3 regions of the Bifidobacterium sp. LH_450 genome follow, and region 2 is predicted to be linked to each of the others. Evidence: riboswitches for the same ligand, from Rfam matches in the RefSeq annotation. Region 2 holds a riboswitch; each other region holds the start of a gene.

Region 1 (7,654 bases), on a different contig from region 2:
GTGGAACATGCCGCACAGCCCGATGCGCAGGAACATCACCGTCGATCCCATCAGCAGCGCGTTGCGCACGCCGACCTTGCGCATGATGATCGGCACGACGCCCATCATCGCCGACTCGCAGAACACCTGTACTGAATTAAGAATGCCGTACACTGAATTGCCCATTTCCCAGGTGGGGAACAGCGATGCGTAATAGGTCGGGAACATCTGCTGGTCGAACACCGTATAGAACGTGTTGGTCAGCAGCATGAACACGATGATGACCCATAGCGCCGGCATCTTGAGCACGGCCCCCATTTCGCGCAGCGTCGGGTTCGTTCTCGGCGCGTTCGGGTTGGCGGCTTCCTTGAGCGCTTCCTTCTGCTCCGCTGGATACCATGCCAGGTATACGGCGAGCATCCCGACGCCGAACACGGAGCCCAGCCAGAAATTGATCATCGGGTTGACGTTGAACACGAGCCCGGCAATGAGCGCGACGATAGCGTAGCCGAACGATCCCCAGGCACGGGACTGCCCGTATTCGAAGCCGAACCGCCGGCTGTAGCGTTCGGTGACGGCCTCGATCAGCGAACAGCCGGCCATGAAGCCGGCCGACAACACCACCGAGCCGACCAGTGCGGCCGCCATGAGGTTCACATGCATGAGCGGTGCATAAACGAACTGCACGAACGGCCCGACGAGTGCCGCGACCGCCGAGACGGCGACGACGAGCTGCCGTTTGATGCCGAGATTGTCCTGCAGCAGCCCGTAGCCGAACATCAATATCAGCGTCGCCAGCGAATTAATGGAATAGATGGTCCCGACTTCGGCGCCGTTAAGGCCCATCGAATCAAGCCATCGCTGGAAGAACGACCACCAGATTCCCCACGAACAGAAGAATAGGAAAATGCCGGTAGAACTCTGTAGATAGGAGGGATTGTGCCAGACGTTGATCTTTTTGTCAGTCTTCACTGCAGTATCGTTGCTCGCCATAGGAACCTCTTCGTTCGATGGTGCGAATCGGCCCGGCCTGCGCGGCTGGACTGCAGCCAGTCCATGGCCCGCGGAACCGTTGGGCGTTCCGCAAGCCATGGTCGGCTGCCATACGCGGCCACGTCGTCGCGTATGGGGCGACGAACGCCCCATCGCGAGGATTGGGGGTGCCGGGGCGTCCGTCAATCCTCAATCTATGGAACGAAATGCCGCGCTACAACGATTGAAGCGGCGCGTGTTGCCCGGTAACGCGCCGCTTCTTGCGCTCTCGGCCCCTCTTTATGACAGATTCGCGCGATCTGATGCCACGCGGGGAGCGAAGAGAGCGCTTCTACCGTACGGAATCGGCCGAATCGCCGGAAGAGAGGAGATTGGCGACGAGGGCCGCCTTTTCGTGCAGCTGCCCGCTGAAGCCGGGGCGTATGTCCAGCTTGAGCGTCACGCCGGTGCGGTAGCCCTGTTCCGCCAGCACGGCCGCCGCGTTGCGCACGGCGTCCAGCACCGCGTCGAGGTCTCCTTCAAGATTCGTGAACATCGCGTTCGTTTCGCACGGCAGCCCCGAATCCTGCAGCGTCGCGACGGCCTGCGCCACGTACTGCGAGAGTTCCGAACCGGTGCCGCTCGGCGCGATCGCCACGGCGGCCACGGTGTTCAGGTACGGCTTGCCGTCGGCGTCCAGCGGCACCGGCTGGCGTTCGGCGTTGCGGTCCAGCGGATTGGCCGCCTGCGTTTGGGGATTCTCCGAGATTCCCGGGGCGTCCTGCGTCATCGGCGTTCCTTTCGTTTCCTTCATCGGTTTCGTGTCGTCCATCGGTTCAGCGCCAGCCCCACGCGTGGTCCATCGGCCCGCTGCCTTCGCCCAGGTCGAGCCCCGCGGCCAGCGCTCCCGTCAGGTAGCGCTTGGCGAGCTCGATGGCCTTGTCCAGCTCGAACCCGCGCGCCAGGTACGAGGCGATTGCGCTGGAGAGCGTGCAGCCGGTGCCGTGCGTGTTCGGATTGTCGATGCGGCGCCCGTGGAACCAGCGCACGGCGCCCTTGGGGGTGACGAGCACGTCGTTGGCGTCGCGCGTGCCGTGGCCGCCCTTGACGAGCACGGCGCAGCCGAACGTCGCCGCGAGCCGCTGGGCCGCTTCGGCCATGCCGTCCTCGCCGGCGATCTGCAGCGGACGTCCGATGACCGCGCACAGCGCCTGCGTTTCGGGGATGTTCGGCGTGATCACGCGCGCCAGCGGGAACAGCCGCTCGGTGAGCGTGGCGACGGCGTCGTCGGCAATCAGCTTCGCGCCGCTGGTGGCGACCATCACTGGGTCGACGACGATGTTCGTCGCGCCTACCCGCGCCAGTTCGTGCGCAATCGCCTCGATGGCGGCGGCCGACGACACCATGCCGATCTTCACGGCCGCCGGCGGGATGTCGGCGAACACCGATTCGATCTGCGCGGCGATGACGTCGGGGGAGATTTCCTCCACCGCCTGCACGCCGGTCGTGTTCTGCGCGGTAACGGCGGTGACGGCGCATTCGGCGAAGCAGCCGAGCGCCATGATCGTCTTCATGTCGGCCGGCACGCCGGCGCCGCCCGACGAGTCGGTTCCGGCGACCGTCAGCACCGCCGGCAGCGTTTCGCGCATCGCGTTCGCCGCATGGCGGTGCGTCCCCTCGCCGCGCCGCGACCGCCATGCCTCGACCAGTTCCCGGGTGGCCTGCGCCGGGTCGTCGGCGGCCGAGATCGCCGACACGACGAACCAGCCGTCGGCCTGCGTTCCGGCGAGCATCGGGATGTCGGCGGCCTTGACGCCGCCGCCGACCGTCACCGGGTAGCGGCTCGCCGCGCACAGCGCGTCGATCGCCGCCGCGTCCAGCGTGCCGTCGCCGCTGTCGCCCGGCAGCCTGCAGTCCGGCTTCGTGGCCGTCAGATGCACCGGCCCGGCGCCCAGATAGTCGATGGTGCCTTCCGGCAGCGCATTGGCAGCCTTGACCTGCTCCAGCGTCTTGGCCGACAGGCCGACGATCGCCGCCGGCCCGAGCAGCCGCCGCGCGGCCACCGGGTCGAGGTCGCTCTGCCCGATGTGCACGCCGTCGACCTTGATGCCTTCGCGCCGCGCCTGCCACGCTGCGTCGACGCGGTCGTCGATGACGAACGCCACCCGCTGCGCTAGGCCGTGCGCCGCGATGACGTCGGCGATGCGGCGCGCCATCGCGACGATGTCGCCGGCGTCCCCCGGCTTGACGCGCAGCTGGATGAACGTCGCGCCCCCGGCCAGCGCCGCGCTGACGACCTGCGCGACGTCGCGGCCGGCGCAGTCCTGCGGCCCGACGACGAAATAGCACCCCAGATCGAACGACTGGCGCATTGAATCGAATGGAATGTCCACGGTCTCCTCCGTCCCTTCCTTGCGTTCGCTATCCAAGATTCCTTGCCTCGCGAAATCCCTTATCCTGCGAATCCGCTGCCTTGCGAAAATTCCCCGGCTTTCCGGCGTTGCCGCCCCTCACCGCACGCATTCGTCGGCCAGCGGGGCGGCGGCGATCTGTTCCGGCGAGGTATTCCACAGCCGGTCGAGGAACGCCGTCTGGAACGAGCCCGGGCCGGTCGCCTCCTTTGCCGCCTCTTCGGACGCCACGTTGTACAGCATCGACGCGCCCAGCGCGGCGACCAGCGGGTCGGCGACGCACAGGTAGGTCGCCACGACGCCGCCGAGCGAGCAGCCGGCGCCGGTGATCTTGGTCATCATTTCGCTGCCGCCGGCCAGCCGCAGCGTCCGCTCGCCGTCGGTGACCAGGTCGGCCGCCCCGGAAACGGCGACCGCCGCGGCCCCGTCCGGCGAGCCGTCGCGCAGGAACCGCGCCAGCGCGACGGCGGCCTGCGCCGCGTCGTCGACGTCGTCGGCGGCCTCGACCCCGGCGAGCTGCGAAGAGCGTTCCGGCACGTCGAGTTCCCACATGTTCGCCAGCGTGATGATTTCGGAAGCGTTGCCGCGCACGATCGTCGGCGGCGTCGCCTTCATCGCCTTCAGGATCGCCGTGCGGTCGGCGCCGATGCCGGCGGCCACCGGGTCAAGCACCCACTTGCGCCCGTTGTCGGCGAAATCGCGGCAGATTTCGCCCAGCGCCTCGCGATAGCTGGGCAGCAGCGTGCCGACATTGACGTACGTCGCGCCGCATACGGCCGCCGTGTCGATGATGTCGGACGGCAGGAAGCTCATGGCCGCCGTGCCGCCCGCCGCCAGCTGGGCGTTGGCAACGAGATTGATCGTCACGAAATTGGTGAAGCTCTGCGCCAGCGGCGTCGTGGCGCGCACGTCGGTCGCGGCCTGGCGCACCGCGCCGCGCAGCGGATCGGCAGAAGGGACGGTGGTAAAGGAATATTCGGCATTCTGGGCCATGGTCGTGCTCCCTACACTGGTTCTAGCCAACAGGTTCGAAGGGTCGGGCTTGCAGCCCTCTCAGCCCCGGCGGGGCACCCCTGCATACGCGTTCAATGTAGTGTATGCAGCGGACGGTAAGGTTATTTTGTCTAAAACCCCAAACCGTTCAAACCAGAAGGTGCATTGTGGCTGTATCCAAACTCGATGAAGTGGTCTCCCTCGCCAAGCGTCGCGGGTTCGTGTTCCCCGCCGGCGAGATCTACGGCGGAACGCGTTCCGCCTGGGACTACGGTCCGCTCGGCGTGGCGCTGAAGGACAACATCAAGCGTGAATGGTGGCGTTCGATGGTCGTCACCCGCGCCGACGTCGTCGGCGTCGACACGTCGATCATCCTGCCGTCCGCCGTGTGGGTCGCCTCGGGCCACGTGTCGGTGTTCAACGACCCGCTCGTCGAATGCCTCAGCTGCCACAAGCGCAACCGCGAGGACAAGCTCGTCGAGTCGTACGCCGAGAAGCACGGCGACAAGCTGCCGGAGAACGGCCTCAAGGACATCGTGTGCCCCAACTGCGGCAACCGCGGCAACTGGACGGAGCCGCGCGACTTCAACATGATGCTGCGCACGAACCTCGGGCCCGTCGAGGACGAGAACTCGCTGCACTACCTGCGTCCGGAAACCGCGCAGGGCATCTTCGTCGACTTCAAGAACGTCATGACGTCGGCGCGCATGAAGCCGCCGTTCGGCATCGCCAACACCGGCAAGAGCTTCCGCAACGAGATCACGCCGGGCAACTTCATCTTCCGTACCCGCGAGTTCGAGCAGATGGAGATGGAGTTCTTCGTCGAGCCCGGCCAGGACGAGGCATGGCACCAGTACTGGATCGACGCGCGCACGCAGTGGTACCTCGACCTGGGCATCAAGCCGGAGAACCTGCGCCACTACGAGCATCCGAAGGAGAAGCTCGCGCACTACTCGAAGCGCACCGTCGACATCGAGTACAAGTTCGGCTTCCAGGGCTCCGACTGGGGCGAGCTCGAAGGCGTCGCCAACCGCACCGACTTCGACCTGTCCGCGCACGCCAAGCACTCCGGCGAGGACCTGAGCTACTTCAACCAGGCCACCGGCGAGAAGTACGTGCCGTACGTCATCGAGCCGGCTGCGGGCCTTTCCCGCTCCCTCATGGCCTTCCTCGTGGACGCGTACGACGTCGACGAGGCCCCGAACACGAAGGGCGGCGTCGACAAGCGCACCGTCCTGCGTCTCGACCCGCGCCTGGCCCCGTACAAGGCCGCCGTGCTGCCGCTGAGCAAGAAGCCGGAACTGGCGACGATCGCCCAGAACCTGGCCGCCGACCTGCGCCTGAACGACTGGATGGTGGACTACGACGAGGCCGGCGCCATCGGCCGCCGCTACCGCCGCCAGGACGAAATCGGCACCCCGCTGGCCATCACCGTCGACTTCGACACCATCGACGACCAGGCCGTCACGATCCGCGAACGCGACACGATGGCTCAGGAGCGCGTCGCGCTCGACAAGGTCGCCGACTACGTGCGCGCCCGCATCGAGGACAAGCGCGTGCGCGTGCCGCAAAAGCCGGTCGAGCTGGGCGGCGAGGCATGGGCCGATTCGGTGAAGATCGCCGAAGCGGGCGGCCTGTACTGATCGGCCGCCATGGGGCTTCCGGCCGCGCGGCCGGGAGCCCCATGGCCTGGTGAATCTTTGGCAATCTTCAATATCTTCGATTTCGACCACTGAAAGGAACGACGTGAGTTCGAAGCAGCCCCTGACGGTGCTGGATGAACATGAGGAAACGACGTGGCTGGACCCCCGCGCCGTCGATCCGGCGAAAGCGCGCGGCGCCGCGCACTCTCCGGCGCAGGACGTGGCCGACGCCTCCGGGCTGCTTGAACCCGTCCAGCTGGGCAATCTCGTCGTCAAGACCCCGGTCATCCTTTCCCCGATGGCCGGCGTGACGAACTGGCCGTTCCGCGTGCTGTGCGAAAGCTATGGCCCCGACGGCCTGTACGTCGCCGAAATGGTGACGGCGCGGGCGCTGGTCGCCCGCAACCCCAAGGCGCTGCGGCTGTGCCGGTTCGCGCCGCAGGAGAAGATCCGCTCGCTGCAGCTGTACGGCGTCAACCCCTCGATCGTCGAGCAGGCGGCGAAGATCGTCGTCGACGAGAACCTGGCCGACCACGTCGACCTCAACTTCGGGTGCCCGGTGCCGAAGGTCACGCGCCGGGGCGGCGGCTCCGCGCTGCCGTGGAAGACGGACCTGTTCGCCGAAGTCGTCTCGCGCGTCGTCAAGGCGTGCGAACCGGCCGGCATTCCGGTGACGGCGAAGATCCGCGTCGGCATCGACCGCGACCACATCACGTTCCATGAAGCCGGCCGCATCGCGCAGGAGGAAGGGTGCGCCGCCGTCACGCTGCATGCGCGCACGACCGCTGAATATTATGGAGGCCATTCCGACTGGAACCGCATCGGCGAGCTCGTCGGGCAGCTCGACGTGCCGGTGTTCGGCAACGGCGACATCTGGGGCGCGCAGGACGCCGCCGACATGGTCGCGCAGACCGGCTGCGCCGGCGTCGCCGTCGGCCGCGGCTGCCAGGGGCGCCCGTGGCTGTTCGCCGACCTGAAGCACCTGTTCGAGGGCAGCCCCGAACGCGCCGACCCGACGCTCGGGGAAGTATGCGGCATCATCATGAAGCACGCGCGGCTGCTGGTGGAGTTCTTCGACGGCGACGAGCGCATGGCCGTGCACGACATGCGCAAGCACATCGCCTGGTACGTCAAGGGATTCGCGGTCGGGGGAGCGGTACGCCGCGCCTTCATGGAATGCGAAAGCCTGGCCGATCTCGAGCGCGTCATCGCCACGCTCGACCCTGAAAGCCGGCTGCCCGAACGCGTCGTGGACGCGCCCCGCGGCAGGGTACGCTTTGCGAAGAAAGTGCACTTGCCGTACGGATGGCTGGATTCGCGCACGACAAGCCACGAGGAACGCGAGGCCCTGTTCGGCGACGATCCGATGGACGCAAGCTACTGATTCGCTGAACACGCCGACATTCTGGAAAGGACGTTTGCTGGAAGGACGCATATAATCCATTGCAGCGAGAATGTGAACGTGCGGCTCGAATGTCGGCAAACGCCGTGAATATCGCAGTGTTTGCGATAGAGTAGAGCTTGACCGTGAATGACAGGAGACTTATGGTGAGCGAGACTGCCCAGAGTGACAATTTCAATGACAAAACCAACATCAAGGTCGTGGGGGTGGGCGGCGCTGGCGGCAATGCCGTCAACCGAATGATCGCCGAGGGA
Region 2 (7,654 bases):
CTACGCCAACGAGCGGATCCTGCACCTGTCCGGCGGCGAGCAGCAGCGCGTGGCGATTGCCCGCGCGCTGAGCTACGACCCGAAGGTCATCGTCGCCGACGAGCCGACCGGCAACCTCGACCTGGCCACGCAGGACGACATCATCGACATCTTCCGCGACCTGGCGCATACGCAGGAGCGCTGCGTCATCATCGTGACGCATTCGCCGGCCGTCGCCAAGGCGTCCGACGTCGTGTTCGAGCTGGCGCCGCTGCGCAAGGCCGCGGCTCCCGCGGCGCGCAAGCGCAGGCCGGGAACGGCGGCGCCGCGCCGGTAGCGGCCGTTGCGCCGCCGGCAGTGGACGTTGCGGCGGGAGCGGTCGGGTGCCGGTCGCAACCCAACGCTGCGCAGGCGGCGACGCATGACGACGGGATGCGCCAAGCGCCCGGTCCCATTGGGACCGGGCGCTTGTTCATGCGCTTGTTCTTGCGCAGGCACTTGCGGGAGCCTTGCGCGGCAACGGAATGCGGTTCCGGGAATCTTGTTCCTAGTTTCCGAAGAAGGAGAACGTGCCGGCGCAGGCTGCGCATACCAGCGCGACGACCGGAATCGCCAGGCAGACGGCGCAGAACGCGTGGTCGGCGCCGCGCACCGTGCTCTGCCGGGCGTGGCTGCGCGGGCCGTCGCCGCCGAAGCCGCGCGCCTGCATGGCGGTGGCCAGCGTCGTCGAGCGGCGGATCGACAGCACGAGCAGCGCGAACGCCTGCGGCAGGAACCGGCGGATGGCGCTGTCGTCGCCCAGGCCGCGCGAACGGCGCGAGGCGGTCAGCGCGGTCCAGTCGTCCTGCAGCACCGAGAACAGCCGCAGCCCCGCCAGGCCGCCGTAGACGAAACGGTCGGGAAGATGCAGGATCTCGCTGAAGCCGTCGGCCAGGTCGGTCGCGTCGATGCCGAGCACGGCGATGATCGCCGGCACGCCGATCGCGATGATGCGCAGGCCGGTGGCGACGGCAAGCTCGGCCGAGCGTTCGGTGACGTGCACCCATCCCCAGTCCCACAGCACGGCGCCGCCGGACTTGCCGTACAGCAGCACGGCGAGCGCGGAGCACGGCGCGCCGATGAAGATCGGCCATGTCGACTTGACGGCGCGCCACGGAGTGATCCCGACGGCCCACAGCAGGCCGAATTCGAGCGCGCAGGCGACGGCGGCAGAGACCCAGTCGAGGCTCAGCAGCAGCGGCAGCGACGCGAGGAACGCGCCGAACAGGCGGTAGACGGGGTTGAGCGACGCGAGGAACGGCGAGCGGCTGCTCGGCTTGGGCGGCTCGTAGCGTTCGATGACCGGCGTGACCGTGACGGTCGTCGTGCCGCTCGCCGCGTCATGCCGCGTCCCGATCGGCTCCAGGTCACGCCCTCCGGTTCCTCCCGCTCCGGCGTGTTGAGGAACCGGGCCCAGCAAATTCCCCTTGGATCCGGCTCCGGTTCCTCCCTCATCGGCGTGTTGAGGAACCGGGGCCATTCCCCGGTTCCCGGCGAGCGGTTCGGTTCCTCCCTCTTCGGCGACGGTCCATTCAGCGGTGGCGAACTGGGGGGTCAGCTCGATGAGGGTGGCGCCGAGTTCGTCGACGAGTTCGCGGTCGTGGGTGACGACGATGACGGCGACGCCGTCGGCGCGCAGCGAACCGATCAGCTCGACGATCTCGCGCCATGTGCAGCGGTCCTGGCCGAACGTCGGCTCGTCGAGGATCAGCACGCGCGGCGCGGCGGCCAGCGCGGCGGCGACGGTCAGGCGCCGCTTTTCGCCGCCGGAAAGCGTATACGGATTCGCGCGCTCGTACTGCGCCAGGTGGAACCGCTCGAGCAGCCCCTGCGCCTTGGCCCGCGCCTCCTCTTCGCCCGCGCCGCAGCGCAGCGGCCCGAGCATCACCTCGTCGAGCACGCTCGAGCAGGCGAACTGATGCTCGGGATTCTGGAACACGTACGATATGCGGGCGGCCAGCTGCCGGCTCGTCCAGTCGACCGGCCAGTTGCCGCGCGCCCCTTCGGCCAGCGCGTCGCTGGCGCGCACTTCGCCGGCGATCGGCTCAAGCAGCCCCGCAAGCGTGAGCGACAGCGTCGACTTGCCGGCGCCATTCGCGCCGACAAGCGCGGCGATTTGCCCGGCGCGGAACTTGAGGTCGATATGCTCGCCAATCGCCTCGCCGTTGCGTCCGATGGCCAGGTCGCGCGCCTCGAGCACGACGTCGCCTTCGCGAACGCGCGCCGCCGCGGCCTGCGTACCGTTCCGCGCGGACCGCGCAGCGCCCTGCTGACCGCTGCCCTGGCGTTGCGCCGTCCGAGGCACGGCGCCGCCCTCCCCCTTCGCAGCGCCCTTGCGATAGCGTTCGGGAATCCAGATTCCCAGCTCGTCGAAATCGAGGGAATCGTCGGCGAACACGGCGTCGGGGGTGCCGTCGGCGACGACGGCGGTCGCCCCGCCGACGCGCCCGAGCACGACGACGCGGTCCACCAGGTCAATCCAGTCGTCGGCATGGTGCTCGACGAGCAGCATCGTGGCGCCGGTGCTTTCGAGCACGCGGCGCACCGCCCCGACGACCTGCACGACGCCGGCCGGGTCGAGATTGGCGGTCGGCTCGTCCAGCAGCAGCACCTCCGGCTGCATCGCCAGCGCGCCGGCCAGCGCCAGCCGCTGCATCTGGCCGCCCGACAGGTGCATGACGGACCGGTCGAGCTGGATGCCGCCGAGCCCCACCGCGTCCAGCGCCTCGTCGACGCGCTGCCAGATCTGCCCGCGCGGCACGTCGAGGTTCTCCGGGCCGAAGGCCACGTTGTCGCCGATGCGCTGGAAAATCGCCTGCGCATCCGGGTCCTGCAGCACCAACCCCATCTTGCCTTGCGCATGGTGCACGGGAATGCCGGCGACGTTGATCGTCCCCTCGGTCACGCCGCCGTCCGCGTCGGTGACGGCTTCGACGGAGGCGCCCCCGACGTCCTCGCGCCGTTCGGCGATCTCGCCGGCATCCTCGCCCAGGAGTCCCGCGGCGCCTTCGAGGATCGTCGACTTGCCGATGCCGGACGCGCCCAGCAGCAGCACGTGCTCGCCCGGCTGGATGGACAGGTTCAGGCCGCGCACGGCGAATTCGGCGCGCGAAGCGTGCCGGTAGCCCCATTCGATGAACTGCAGCGCCGGCATCGCCCGCAGTTCGCGCTTTTCGCGGCGCAGCGAACGGTGCCCCGCGGCCGGTCCCTCAAGCCGCGCCCCTTCGTCGGGAAGCACCCGTGCCGCCCCCGGCGCGCCTGCGCGCCGCGGCGACCGTCCCGCGCCGCCGGACGGCGGCCGGGTCGGCGCCGGTTCCGCCGCGGACGGCATCATCGTCTCTCTTGCCTTCTGTTGCATGGAATCTCGGTTTCCTTTGAACAAGATTTTTCTCGGCTGGGTATCGAAACCGCCGAAGCGGCGGACCGCTCCGGCGGAAAGGAAGGAAATAAACAATCTGGGGGAGCCCCGCTACGCCAGGCCGCGCACCTCCCTGCAGGAAGCGAACCGGTCGAGCGCGCCGGTCCGGGCGAGCGCGCGGTACAGGTACCACATGGCGACGCCGGCCACGAGCGCGCCGGAGACGATGGTCGTCAGGAAATAGACGATGCCGTAGCTGCCGGTGATGCTGATGGCCTGCAGGTTCGTGAAGAACGAATAGCCCCAGCAGAAGACGCCCGAGAGCGCTCCGGACAGGGCCATCGCCGGAAGGTTCCACTTGCGGTAGCGCAGCAGCGCGAAGCCGAGCTCGGCGCCGGCGCCCTGCGCGAGCGCGATGAGGAACGTCGAGACGCCGCCCCACTGGTTGCCCAGCAGCGCTTCGAGGATGCCCGCGACGACTTCGGCGTAGATCGCGGCGCCCGGCTTGCGCACGATGACGGCGGCAAGCGGGCCGGCGAACAGCCACAGGCCGTTGATGATGCCGGCGAGTCCCGGCACGATGGCTTCGAGCGCGCTCCACGGCGCGGCTGTGGCGATGGCGACGACCCAGTAGATCAGCGCGGAAGCGACGCCGATGACCGACGCGACGGCGATATCGACGACGCGCCATTTGAAGTGGGCCTGGGGTGAGGAAACTGCGGTTGCAGACATGATGGGTTCAGTGCCTTTCGTCGGTGTTCTGCGGTCAAGGCACGGGTACGTCGACGTCCGTGCGCCAGCATTGCCTGGATTCACGTTCAATCGGTCGGGGCGTAGAGCCCCTCTCAGCCGGATAGTCCAGCTCCCGTGTCAGCAACCCATCGTAGGGGGCTGCCCCGACTATGTCACTCGGCCGGCAGCGGGCGGTTGCCGAGACGCTCGAGCAGCAGCGCTTCGGCCACGATGTCGGCCTTCAGGCCGTCCACGCTGACCGATTCGTTGGGGCTGTGCGCGTTCGACTTGGGGTCTTCGGGGCCGGTGACGAGCACCTCGGCGTCGGGGAAGATGCGCTTGAGTTCGGGGATGAACGGAATGGAGCCGCCCTGGCCCTGGTTGACCGGCGCCGTGCCGAACGCCTCCTCCATCGCCTCCATCATGTCCTTGGTGACGGCCGAATCCGGGTCCATCGCCCAGCCCATGCCCTCCTCGAGCATCGTCACCTTCACTTCGGCGCCGAACGGCGCGTGGTCCTCCATGTGCACCTGCAGCGCCTCGAGCGCGGCGTGCGGGTTCTGGTCGGGCGCGGTGCGCAGGCTCAAGCGGAACGTCGTCTCCGGCGAGATGACGTTGAACGAGTCCGCCACCGGCGTGGCGTCGAAGCCGATGACGGTGCAGCTCGGCTTCGTCCACAGCCGCGAGGCGAGCGAGCCGGTGCCGGCGAGCCGGTAGGAGTCCACGACCCCGAGCTCGGCGCGCAGGTCCGCCTCGCTGACGTCCTCCTGCAGGCCGCCGATGGGTTCGCCGCCCTTGAGGCCGCGCACGGCGAGGCTGCCGTCCTTGTCGTACAGCGAGGCGATCAGCATCGCGGCGACGGTGTTCGCGTCGAGCACCGGGCCGCCGTACTGCCCGGAATGCACCGGGTGGCCGAGCACCTTGACGTGCACGTCGCAGGTGGCGTTGCCGCGCAGGCTCGTCGTCAGGCTCGGCACGTCCGGGGCCCAGTTGCCCGAGTCGGCGACGATGATGACGTCGGCCTTGAGCTTGTCGCGATGCTCCTCGATGAACGGGATGAAGCTGGGCGAGCCCATCTCCTCCTCGCCTTCGATGAACACCTTGATATTGACGCGCAGCTGGTCGCCAAGCGCCTTGAGCGCGCCGACATGGATCGCGATGCCGGCCGCGTCGTCGCACGAGCCGCGTCCGTAGAGCCGCCCGCCGCGTTCGGTCGCCGCGAACGGATCGCTGTCCCAGGCGGCCGGGTCCGGCACCGGCTGCACGTCGTGGTGCGCGTACAGCAGCACCGTCGGCGCATCCGGATCGATGACGGTCGAGCCGACGACCTCCCACGCCCCCGGCGCCCCGTCGGCGCCCTTCGCCTGCACGACCGAAGCCTCCACGCCGGCGTCGCGCAGCGCGTCGGCGACGAACTGCGCCGAACGGCGCATGTTCTCGCCGCCGATGCCCTCCGCCGACACCGACTTGAGCGCGATCTTGCGTTCCAGCAGCTTCAGAATCTCGTTGAATTCAGATTCGACCCGCGTACGGATTTCTTTTCCCGACAGCCCCACGGCATCCCTCCAAGATTTTCACAATGGCCACGGCCGCTTCCAGCGTCGCCGCAGCGGCCGTTCTTCCCCGTATTCTAGCCGTTTTGCAGCCGGCGCCCGTTCGCGGCCAGCGTCGAGGCCAATCCGTAGGCTTGCTAACCATGGCTTTGTTCAAGAAAGAAGAGGAAACGCAGGCGCAGGAGGCGGCTTCGGCGCCGGCGGCCAAGGAAGGCGGCAAGGGCCGGCCGACCCCCAAGCGCAAGGAAGCGCAGGCGCAGAACCTGCGGCCGCTGGTGCCGCAGAACACGAAGGAACAGCGCCAGCGCGCCAAGGCGAGGCAGCGCGCGAAGGAAAACGAAGAATACGAGGCGATGAAGGCCGGCGACATCAACAAGATGCCGAAGGCCGAGCGCCTGCCGTGGCGCGTATACATCCGCGACTATGTCGACGCCCGCTTCAACATCGGCGAATACTTCATCCCGGTGGCGATCGTCATCCTCGTGCTGTGCGTGCTCGTCACGATCGTGTGGCCGTCGCCGATGATCTCGCTGATCCTGATGATGATCATGTACATCTACCTGTTCGCCATCATCATCGACGTCGCCGTCATGTGGCACAAGCTCAAGAAGCAGCTCGTCGCCAAGTTCGGCGAGGCTTCGGTGGCCCGCGGCTCGCGCTCCGGTTCCTATGCATGGAGCCGCGCGATCCAGCTGCGCCGCTGGAGGCTGCCCAAGCCGAAGTACAAGGAACGCGGCCACTGGCCGAAGTAAATCCCCAGCCGCACAGGGCGGTTCGGTCCGGCCAGGTCCAGTCCGCTCCGCCCTGGCGACGTCGGGCTCGGCGCACGCAGGAGCAGCCCCGGCGCAGCCCAGGGCATGGCGGTTGACGCAACGATTGCAAACGAGGTGACATGGCAGGCGAAACGACGATGCGCGATTCGTTCGATCTTCTGGTCGTCGGCGGCGGTCCCGCCGGCTATTCGTGCGCGCTGCGGGCGGCCGAACTGGGGCTGTCCGTGGCCGTCGCCGACGCCGGCCCCACCGTCGGCGGCACGTGCCTGCTGCGCGGATGCATCCCGACGAAGGCGCTGGTGACGGCGACGCGCACGATCGACGACATGAAGCGCGGCGCCGATATCGGCATCGACGCGCAGCTGCGCGACATCGATTTCGGCAAGCTGCGCGACTACCGGCTGCGCTGCGTCTCCACGATGACCTCCGGGCTGGAAAAGCTGATGGCCGCGCGGCGCGTCACGCTGCTGCAGGCCAGCGCCGAATTGTCGGGCGACGGCACCGAGGCGCACCTGGCTCCCGCGCCCGGCTGCGAGCAGGTCTATGCGGGGCCGTCCGGCGCGCGCGAAGCCCTGGGCACGGCGCTGACGGTGCGCGCCCGCGACGTCGCGCTGGCGACCGGCAGCCGCCCCCAGCCGCTGGACTGCGCGCCGTTCTCCGGAGCGCTGCTCGACTCGACCGGGGCGCTCGAACTCGACGCGTTCCCCCACTCCGCCATCATCATCGGCTCGGGTGCAGTGGCGCTGGAATTCGCGTCGATATGGAACAGCGCCGGCTGCGACACGACGCTGCTGATCCGCCGCGACCGCGTGCTGTCGTCGGCCGACCGGCGCAGCGCGCTGGCCGTTACCCGCGAACTCAAGGCGCGCGGCGTCAACGTCATCGCCGGAACGCGCGTGACGGGCGTGGCGCGCGGCAACAATCTCGGGGCCACCGTCGGCTACGAAGACGAGCGCGGCGACTACCAGTCGATCTATGGCGAGGTCGCCCTCGCCGCCATCGGGCGCATCCCCAATACCGACGCCCCGTGGATCGCCAGTCTTGGATTGGAACTCAACGAACGCGGCGAAGCCGTCACCGACGGCGCCGGCCGCACGAACCTGGAGCATGTGCGGGCGCTCGGCGACATCACCGCGGGCCCGAAGCTTGCCCACCATGCGTTCGCGCAGGGCATCGTCGTCGCCGAATCGCTCGCCGGCCTCGACCCGGCGCCCGTCGAC
Region 3 (7,654 bases), on a different contig from region 2:
CCGGCTGGCGCACCCCGAACCGGGCAGCGCGCTGTTCGGCCCCATCGACATCCTCGTCATGCCCGTGCGCTCGCTGATCCAGCCGGTCGTCGCCGGCGTCGGCGACATCAAGCCGCTGGTCTTCGCGCAAGGCGAGGAAATCGCGCTGGACGAAGCGGCCGAAGCGCTGGTCACCAACGCCTATACGCGCGTCGAGCTGGTCATGGACCGCGGCGAATTCGCCGTACGCGGCGGCATCATCGACGTCTTCCCACCCACGGCGCCGCATCCCGTGCGCATCGAGTTCTTCGGCGACGACATCGAATCCATCCGGGCGTTCCACGCCTCCGACCAGCGTACGTTCGGCGAGCCCATCGAACAGGTCTGGGCCACGCCATGCCGCGAGCTGCCCCTGACGCAGGCCGTGCGCGACCGTGCCCGCTCGCTCATCGGCTCCATTCCCAATGCCGACGACATGCTCGCTTCGCTTGCCGACGGCATCCCCGTGGAAGGCATGGAGTCGCTCACGCCGGCGCTGGTCGACGACATGCAGCCCGTGTCGTCGCTGCTCGACGAACGGGCCACCGTCATGCTGTGCGACCCGGAAAAGCTGCGCCGCGCCGTCGACGACCTGAACAAGACGGCCAATGAATTCCTCGCCACCAGCTGGCACGTCGCCGCTTCCGGCCATGGCGCGGGCGCGCCCATTTCATTCGACGCGGCCAACTTCTACGACTACGGGACCACCGTCGCCATGCTGGCCAACTCAAGGCGCGACGTGTGGAACGTCACCGCGCTGTCGGTGGACGCCTCGCTGCCGGGCCACGTCCAGCTCGACGCGCTGGCGCCCGGATCGTGGCGCGGCGACGAACGCAAGACGACGGAAGGCATGGCCGGGCTGCTGGCGGAGGGATACGGCGTCACCGTCACCGCCGCAGGCCAGGGCACGCTGGCGCGCCTCAAGCGCATGCTGGCATCCGCGGGCATCGCCCCCGTCGACGCGGTACGCTCCCAGGCATTCGATGGCTTCATCGATCCGGCAGCCCGCATCGCCGTGCTGACCGAACGGGACATCACCGGCCACGCCAGCGCGGCAGGCGCGCCCAGGACGCCTAAAAGGAAACGGCGCAACGCCATCGACCTCATGGAGCTCAAGCCGGGCGACTACGTCGTGCACGAACAGCATGGCATCGGCCGCTTCCTCGAAATGCGCCAGCGCACCACCGGCGCGGGAGCCGGCAAGGCCACCCGCGAATACCTCGTCCTCGAATACGCCCCCAGCAAGCGCGGCGCGCCGCCGGACAAGCTGTTTATCCCCACCGACCAGCTTGACCAGGTCAGCAAGTACATCGGATCGGACGCCCCCAAGCTCAACAAGCTCGGCGGATCCGACTGGGCGTCCACGAAGGCCAAGGCGAAGAAGCACGTCCACGAAGTGGCCGAAGACCTCATCAAGCTCTACTCGGCGCGTCAGCGCTCCAAGGGCTTCGCCTTCTCCAAGGACACGCCCTGGCAGAAGGAGCTCGAGGACGCCTTCCCATACCAGGAAACCGCCGACCAGCTCACGACCATCGACGACGTGAAGGCCGACATGGAAAAGCCCATGCCGATGGACCGCCTCATCTGCGGCGACGTCGGCTTCGGCAAGACCGAAATCGCCGTGCGCGCCGCCTTCAAGGCCGTCCAGGATTCCAAGCAGGTCGTCGTCCTCGTGCCCACGACGCTGCTGGCGCAGCAGCATTTCGAAACGTTCAGCGAACGCTTCGAAGGCTTCCCCGTCAACGTGCGCACGATGAGCCGCTTCCAGAGCGCCAAGGAGATCAAGGAAACCGAAGCCGGCCTGGCCGACGGTTCCGTCGACGTCGTCATCGGCACCCACAAGCTGCTCAACCCTTCCATCAAGTTCAAGGACCTCGGCCTCGTCATCATCGACGAAGAGCAGCGCTTCGGCGTCGAGCATAAGGAGACGCTCAAGGCCCTGCGCACCAACGTCGACGTGCTCTCGCTGTCCGCCACGCCTATCCCGCGCACGCTGGAGATGGCCATCACCGGCATCCGCGAAATGTCCACGCTCGCCACGCCCCCCGAGGACCGCCTTCCGGTCCTCACCTACGTCGGCGCCTACGAAGACGCCCAGGTCACCGCCGCCATACGGCGCGAACTGATGCGCGGCGGCCAGGTCTTCTTCCTGCACAACCGCGTCGAGGACATCTCCAAAACGGCGGCGAAGATCAAGGAGCTCGTCCCCGAAGCCAACGTCGGCATAGCCCACGGCAAAATGGGCAAGAAACAGCTCGACGAAGTCATCCAGGACTTCTGGCATCGCGACATCGACGTGCTGGTGACGACGACGATCATCGAAACGGGGCTCGATATCTCCAATGCCAATACGCTCATCGTCGACCACGCCGACCGGTTCGGCCTCTCCCAGCTCCACCAGCTGCGCGGACGCGTGGGGCGCGGGCGCGAACGCGCCTACGCCTACTTCCTCTACGATCCCGCACGGCCCATGACCGAGCAGTCGCATGAACGCCTCGTCACGATAGCCCAGAACACCGCCCTCGGCTCCGGGTTCGACGTCGCCATGAAGGACCTCGAGCTCAGGGGCACCGGCAACCTGCTTGGCGACGAGCAGAGCGGCCACATCGAAGGGGTCGGCTTCGACCTCTACGTCAGGATGGTCTCCCAGGCAATCGACGAATACAAGGAGCCCGACCGCGTCGAGCCGCTCGCCGTCACGATCGACCTGCCCGTCGAAGCCTCCATCCCCGTCGACTACATCGACTCCGACAAGCTGAGGCTGGAAATCTACCGCAAGCTCGCCGGCGCACGCAGCGAAGGCGACCTGAAGGCCCTGGAAGAAGAACTCAAGGACCGCTACGGCGAACCTCCCGAAGCGTTCAACGCCCTGTTCGACATCGCACGCCTGCGCGAACAGGCCCGGTCGATGGGCATCACCGACATCATCGCCCAGGGCAAGACGATACGCATCGGGAAGATCGAGCCGCCCGATTCGGTGCAGATGCGCATGGCGCGCATCTACCCGGGCTCGCAATACCGGCCATTGACGAAAACCTATACGGTTCCCACGCCGTTCGCAGGCTCGCTGGGGTCGGGGCCGATGCCCGAACAGGCCGTGCTGGCCTGGACCGAGCAGCTGCTCGCCGACCTGGCATGGAAGCCCGCTCCCCGCTCGCAGAAAGGCTAGTACAAGGAGCCCAGTGCCAGAAAGCCCGGGACGGAAAGCATGATGCATGAAGGGGCCGCAAGCCAATGGCGATGGCTTGCGGCCCCTCCCGGTTTCCGGCCCGGTCGCGCGTCCCTACAACAGCGCTCGCAGCCGGTCCTCGATGACGGCATGGTCACGGGGGCGCCCGAATTCGTCCAGCGATTCGCGCCCGGGGCATACGACGCCGTCCACGCGGCCGCCGGACAGCACGATGACCGTATCCGCCAGCCTGACGGCTTCCGCAAGGTCGTGCGTCACCATCACCACGGCGCAGCCGGTGGCGGCCTTCACATGGACCAGCAGGTCCTGCATGTCGAACCGGGTCAACGCATCCAGCGCGCCGAACGGTTCGTCGAGCAGCAGCAGGTCAGGCTGGCGCGCCAGCGCCCGGGCGAGCGCCACGCGCTGCTGCTGGCCGCCTGACAGGCCGGCCGGCCATTTGCCGGCATGGTCCTCGAGCTGCACGAGCCGCAATGCGTGGCTGGCGGCCTGTTCACGTTGCCGCTTGCCGCCGGCCAGTCCCAGCATGACGTTGTCCTTCACGCGGCTCCATGGCAGCAGCCGCGCATCCTGGAACATCATCGCCTTGCGCTCGGTAGACGCGGCATGGCCTGCGCTCGGCTCCATGAGCCCGGCGATGATGCGCAGCAGCGTGGACTTGCCGCAGCCAGAACGCCCGACGACCGCCACGAATTCGCCTGGATGGACGGAGAGCGAAACGTCGTGGAGCACCTCGGTGCTGCCGTACCGGGCGCCGATGCCGTCCAGCTGCGCCACCAGGGCCCCGTCGCCGGCGCTCATGCGGTGCAGTCCATCACGTAGTCGTCCAGGTCGGGGGCTTCGTCGATGAATCCGAAGTCCACGTACTGCCGGGCGAGTTCGTCGAGCATGGCGCGGCCGTCGGCGTCCACCGGCAGGATCGTCGGCACGCTGAAGCCCTTGATGACGTCCATGATGCCCTCGGAGGCGCCGAAGCCCGCATAGGCGTCGTAGATGAGCGACGGGTCCTCGGCGGCCTTGTCCGCCTCCGCCTTCAGCGATTCGTACATCTTGACGACCACTTCGGGGTGCTCGTCGGCGAATGCCTTCGAGACGATGTGGATGCTCACGTTCTTCGAACCGTACTGGTCGCCGGTCACCAGCAGCCTGGAGCCTTCGGTGGCGATGCCGGCCGCGAGGTTCTGGTCGTAGGAGGCGAGCGCGTCGATCTGGCCGGACTGGAAGGCTGCCGAGAAATCGTTCTGGCTCAGCTCGACTTCCTCGACGTCGTCGGCGCTCATGCCGGCCGCTTCCAGCGCGGCGTGCACGATATAGTCGCCGGTAGCGCCCTTCTTGTCGATGCCGATGCGCTTGCCCTTCAGATCGGCCACGGATTCGATGCCGGTGCCCGGTGCCGCCACGATGCCCTGCGAATCGCCGGTATAGTATTCGATCGCGTAGGCTACCCACGGCACTTCCTCGGCCGCCAGCTTGATGAAGTGGCCGGTGCCGGTGCTGGTCGTATCCGCGTTGCCGGACAGCACGGCCTGCTGCGCTTCGGAGGGCACGTTGAACGGCCCGGAGAATTCGGCGGCATACGGCGCCATCGTATCCTTGACGAAATCCTCGTCCTTGAGCGTGGTCAGGTAGTTGGCCGTCGACAGGTAGGCTACGCGTATCGTGGCCTGTTCTCCGGAGCCGTCCGCGTTGGCTGCGCCGCATCCGGCGCTTGCCGCGATGGCGAGGCAGGCGGCGGCCGCCGCGACGGCCTTGGCAGCCGCGCGCTGCAGCCCTGTGGTTCTGGCAATGGTCATGGTTGTTCCTTGCGTTCGATGGGTCATTGGATTGATGGGGGTTGGATTGATTGGGGATGCTTGCGCCGGCCCCGATGGCGTCCTGACGCCGGCGCGGCCTATGGCGCGCTAGCGGCGCCAGGGCATCGCCGCCTTGGACAGCAGGTTGACCAGCGCTTCCGAAAGGAGCCCAAGCACGGCGTAGACCGCGATGCACAGCACCATCTGGTCGGTGCGGGAGAATTGCTGGGCCCGCGAGAGGATGTAGCCCAGTCCCGTAGAGGCATTGACGGTTTCGCAGCTGGCCAGCGCGATCCACGCCACGACCGTTGCGAAGCGCAGGCCGGTCATCAGCCCGGGCAGCGCCCCCGGCAGGAGCACCTTGCGCAGCGTCTGCATGCGGGTCAGGCCGTAGGCGCGCGCCAGCTCCATCAGCTTCGGGTCGATGCCGCGGATGGCGTCGCGCAGGTTGACGTAGATCAGGCCGAATGCGCCGATGGCGATCAGCGTGACCTTCATCGTCTCGCCGATGCCGAGCAGGATGATCAGCAGCGGCGTCAGCGCCGGGAAGGGAATGGAGCGCAGCATATGCACCGGCTTGTCGGCGATGGCGTATCCCAGCGACGACGAGCAGGTCAGCGCGGCCAGGGCGATGGCGGCCACCAGCCCGGCGCCCAGGCCGAGCCCTACGCGCGCAAGGCTGGTGGCGAGCGAGGGCAGCAGGATGCCTTCGGCCTGGAGGTCGGCGCCGGCGGCCACGACCTGCGCGGGGGAGGGCAGGAACGAGCCGCCATTGCGGGTGGCCCACGCCCACAGCGCGATAAGCAGCGCAATCGAGCACCATGGCAGCGCGGCGTGCGCAGCCACGCTCCATCGGCGTCTGGCGGATGGCGCCCGCTGCGCAGGCGCGTCGGAATCGCCGGAATGCGCAGTGCTGCGCGCCGGCAATGAAACGTCGGACATGACATTCCCTTCGATAGTGCTGGCTATATCAGGTTCGACGGGTATGATCTCAGCCTTCCGGCCCCGCTTCGGCGCCCAGTCGACGGATGCGCGAGCGTTTTTAAGGGGAAATCGAAGGCACCCCGTGCCACAAGCAGCCACAGTAGGGCATGGGGGCGTCAGGCAACGGTGCGCATTCCGCAATGCGGAAAGGCCGCCGAGGCATTTGTGAGCGCGCACGGCAACGGCCGCCTGCAGGTGCGTCATCGTCCAATAAGCGCACTACGCTTGGCCTTGTCATCACAACCTACACATAAAGGAGCAGTTGTGGCAGCAATTGAAAGCGTGTATGCACGCCAGATTCTTGATTCCCGCGGCAACCCGACCGTCGAGGTCGTTCTCGACTGCGAAGACGGCGCCCGTGGCCTGGGCCTCGTGCCGTCCGGTGCTTCGACCGGCGAGGCGGAAGCCTGGGAGCGTCGCGATGGCGACAAGTCCGTCTACCTCGGCAAGGGCGTCCTGAACGCCGTCAAGGCCGTCAACGAAGAGATCGCGCCGAAGATCATTGGCATGGACGCCACTGACCAGCGCGCCCTCGACGACCTGATGATCGAGCTCGACGGCACCCCGAACAAGGACCGTCTGGGCGCGAACGCCATCCTCGGCGTCTCGCTGGCCGCGCTCTATGCCGCCGCCCAGTCCGCCGAGCTGCCGCTGTACCGCTACATCGGCGGCACCAACGGCCACATCCTGCCGGTTCCGAACATGAACATCATGAACGGCGGCGCCCACGCCGACTTCGCCACCGATATCCAGGAGTACATGATCTCCCCGTACGGCTTCGACACCTACTCCGAGGCCCTGCAGGCCGGCGTCGAGGTCTACCACACGCTGAAGAACGTCCTGAAGAAGGAAGGCCTGGCCACCGGGCTGGGCGACGAGGGCGGCTTCGCGCCGAAGATGAAGACCAACGAGGACTCGCTCAAGTACATCATGGACGCCATCTCCGCCGCCGGCTACGAGCCGGGCAAGCAGATCGGCATCGCCCTTGACGTCGCTTCCTCCGAGTTCTACAACAAGGAGACCGGCAAGTACCGCTTCGACGGCGAAGACCGCGACGCCGAATACATGCTCGACTTCTACGAGAAGCTCGTCGACGAGTTCCCGATCGTCTCCATCGAGGATCCGTTCCAGGAAGAAGGCTGGGAAGACTGGGCCAAGATCACCAAGGCCCTCGGCGACCGCCTGCAGTTCGTCGGCGACGACCTGTTCGTCACCAACCCGGTGCGCCTGAAGAAGGGCATCGACATGGGCGCCGGCAACTCGCTGCTCGTCAAGCTCAACCAGATCGGCACCGTTTCCGAAACGCTCGACGCCATCGAGCTGGCCACGAAGAACGGCTTCACCTCCATGGTGTCCCACCGTTCCGGCGAAACCCCGGACACGACGATCTCCGACCTCGCCGTCGCCAAGAACACCGGCCAGATCAAGACCGGCGCCCCGGCCCGCGGCGAGCGCATCGCCAAGTACAACCGCCTGCTCGAGATCGAGGAAGAGCTTGGCTCGACCGCCGAGTACGCCGGCTACAACGCCTTCAAGGCCTGCAAGAAGTACATGTGATAGACATCGCGCGGCCGTAGCATCGCTGCAGCGCCGCGCGTGAGCCACTAGCTTCTCCCGCCGCTTCCGCAAGTCGAAAGCGGCGGGTATTTTTTGTGCTATGACATCTCGC

What was found. Region 2 has a riboswitch for thiamine pyrophosphate ahead of AC1AXT_RS03745 (ECF transporter S component). Riboswitches for the same ligand answer to the same signal wherever they lie in the genome.
Region 1: it holds a riboswitch for thiamine pyrophosphate, as region 2 does, so the genes downstream of both, thiM (hydroxyethylthiazole kinase) here and AC1AXT_RS03745 (ECF transporter S component) in region 2, are expected to answer to the same signal.
Region 3: it holds a riboswitch for thiamine pyrophosphate, as region 2 does, so the genes downstream of both, AC1AXT_RS01330 (ABC transporter permease) here and AC1AXT_RS03745 (ECF transporter S component) in region 2, are expected to answer to the same signal.

What each region holds. Positions count from the first base shown of each region.
Region 1 is NZ_JBKEUU010000001.1:536,838-544,491, reverse strand. Features, by position in the region: gene AC1AXT_RS02350 (oligosaccharide MFS transporter) at 1-951, opposite strand, end outside; gene AC1AXT_RS02345 (thiamine-binding protein) at 1,304-1,741, opposite strand; gene thiD (bifunctional hydroxymethylpyrimidine kinase/phosphomethylpyrimidine kinase) at 1,788-2,600, opposite strand; partial or broken gene AC1AXT_RS02335 (thiamine phosphate synthase) at 2,709-3,323, opposite strand; gene thiM (hydroxyethylthiazole kinase) at 3,462-4,355, opposite strand; TPP riboswitch at 4,347-4,447, opposite strand; gene AC1AXT_RS02325 (glycine--tRNA ligase) at 4,523-5,998, shown strand; gene dusB (tRNA dihydrouridine synthase DusB) at 6,102-7,382, shown strand; gene ftsZ (cell division protein FtsZ) at 7,547-7,654, shown strand, end outside.
Region 2 is NZ_JBKEUU010000002.1:285,465-293,118, reverse strand. Features, by position in the region: gene AC1AXT_RS03755 (ABC transporter ATP-binding protein) at 1-316, shown strand, start outside; gene AC1AXT_RS03750 (ATP-binding cassette domain-containing protein) at 527-3,172, opposite strand; gene AC1AXT_RS03745 (ECF transporter S component) at 3,488-4,108, opposite strand; TPP riboswitch at 4,147-4,255, opposite strand; gene AC1AXT_RS03740 (M20/M25/M40 family metallo-hydrolase) at 4,282-5,664, opposite strand; gene AC1AXT_RS03735 (DUF3043 domain-containing protein) at 5,805-6,413, shown strand; gene AC1AXT_RS03730 (dihydrolipoyl dehydrogenase family protein) at 6,572-7,654, shown strand, end outside.
Region 3 is NZ_JBKEUU010000001.1:282,136-289,789, reverse strand. Features, by position in the region: gene mfd (transcription-repair coupling factor) at 1-3,187, shown strand, start outside; gene AC1AXT_RS01340 (ABC transporter ATP-binding protein) at 3,302-4,009, opposite strand; gene AC1AXT_RS01335 (ABC transporter substrate-binding protein) at 4,006-5,001, opposite strand; gene AC1AXT_RS01330 (ABC transporter permease) at 5,110-5,943, opposite strand; TPP riboswitch at 5,931-6,078, opposite strand; gene eno (phosphopyruvate hydratase) at 6,250-7,542, shown strand; gene AC1AXT_RS01320 (FtsB family cell division protein) at 7,643-7,654, shown strand, end outside.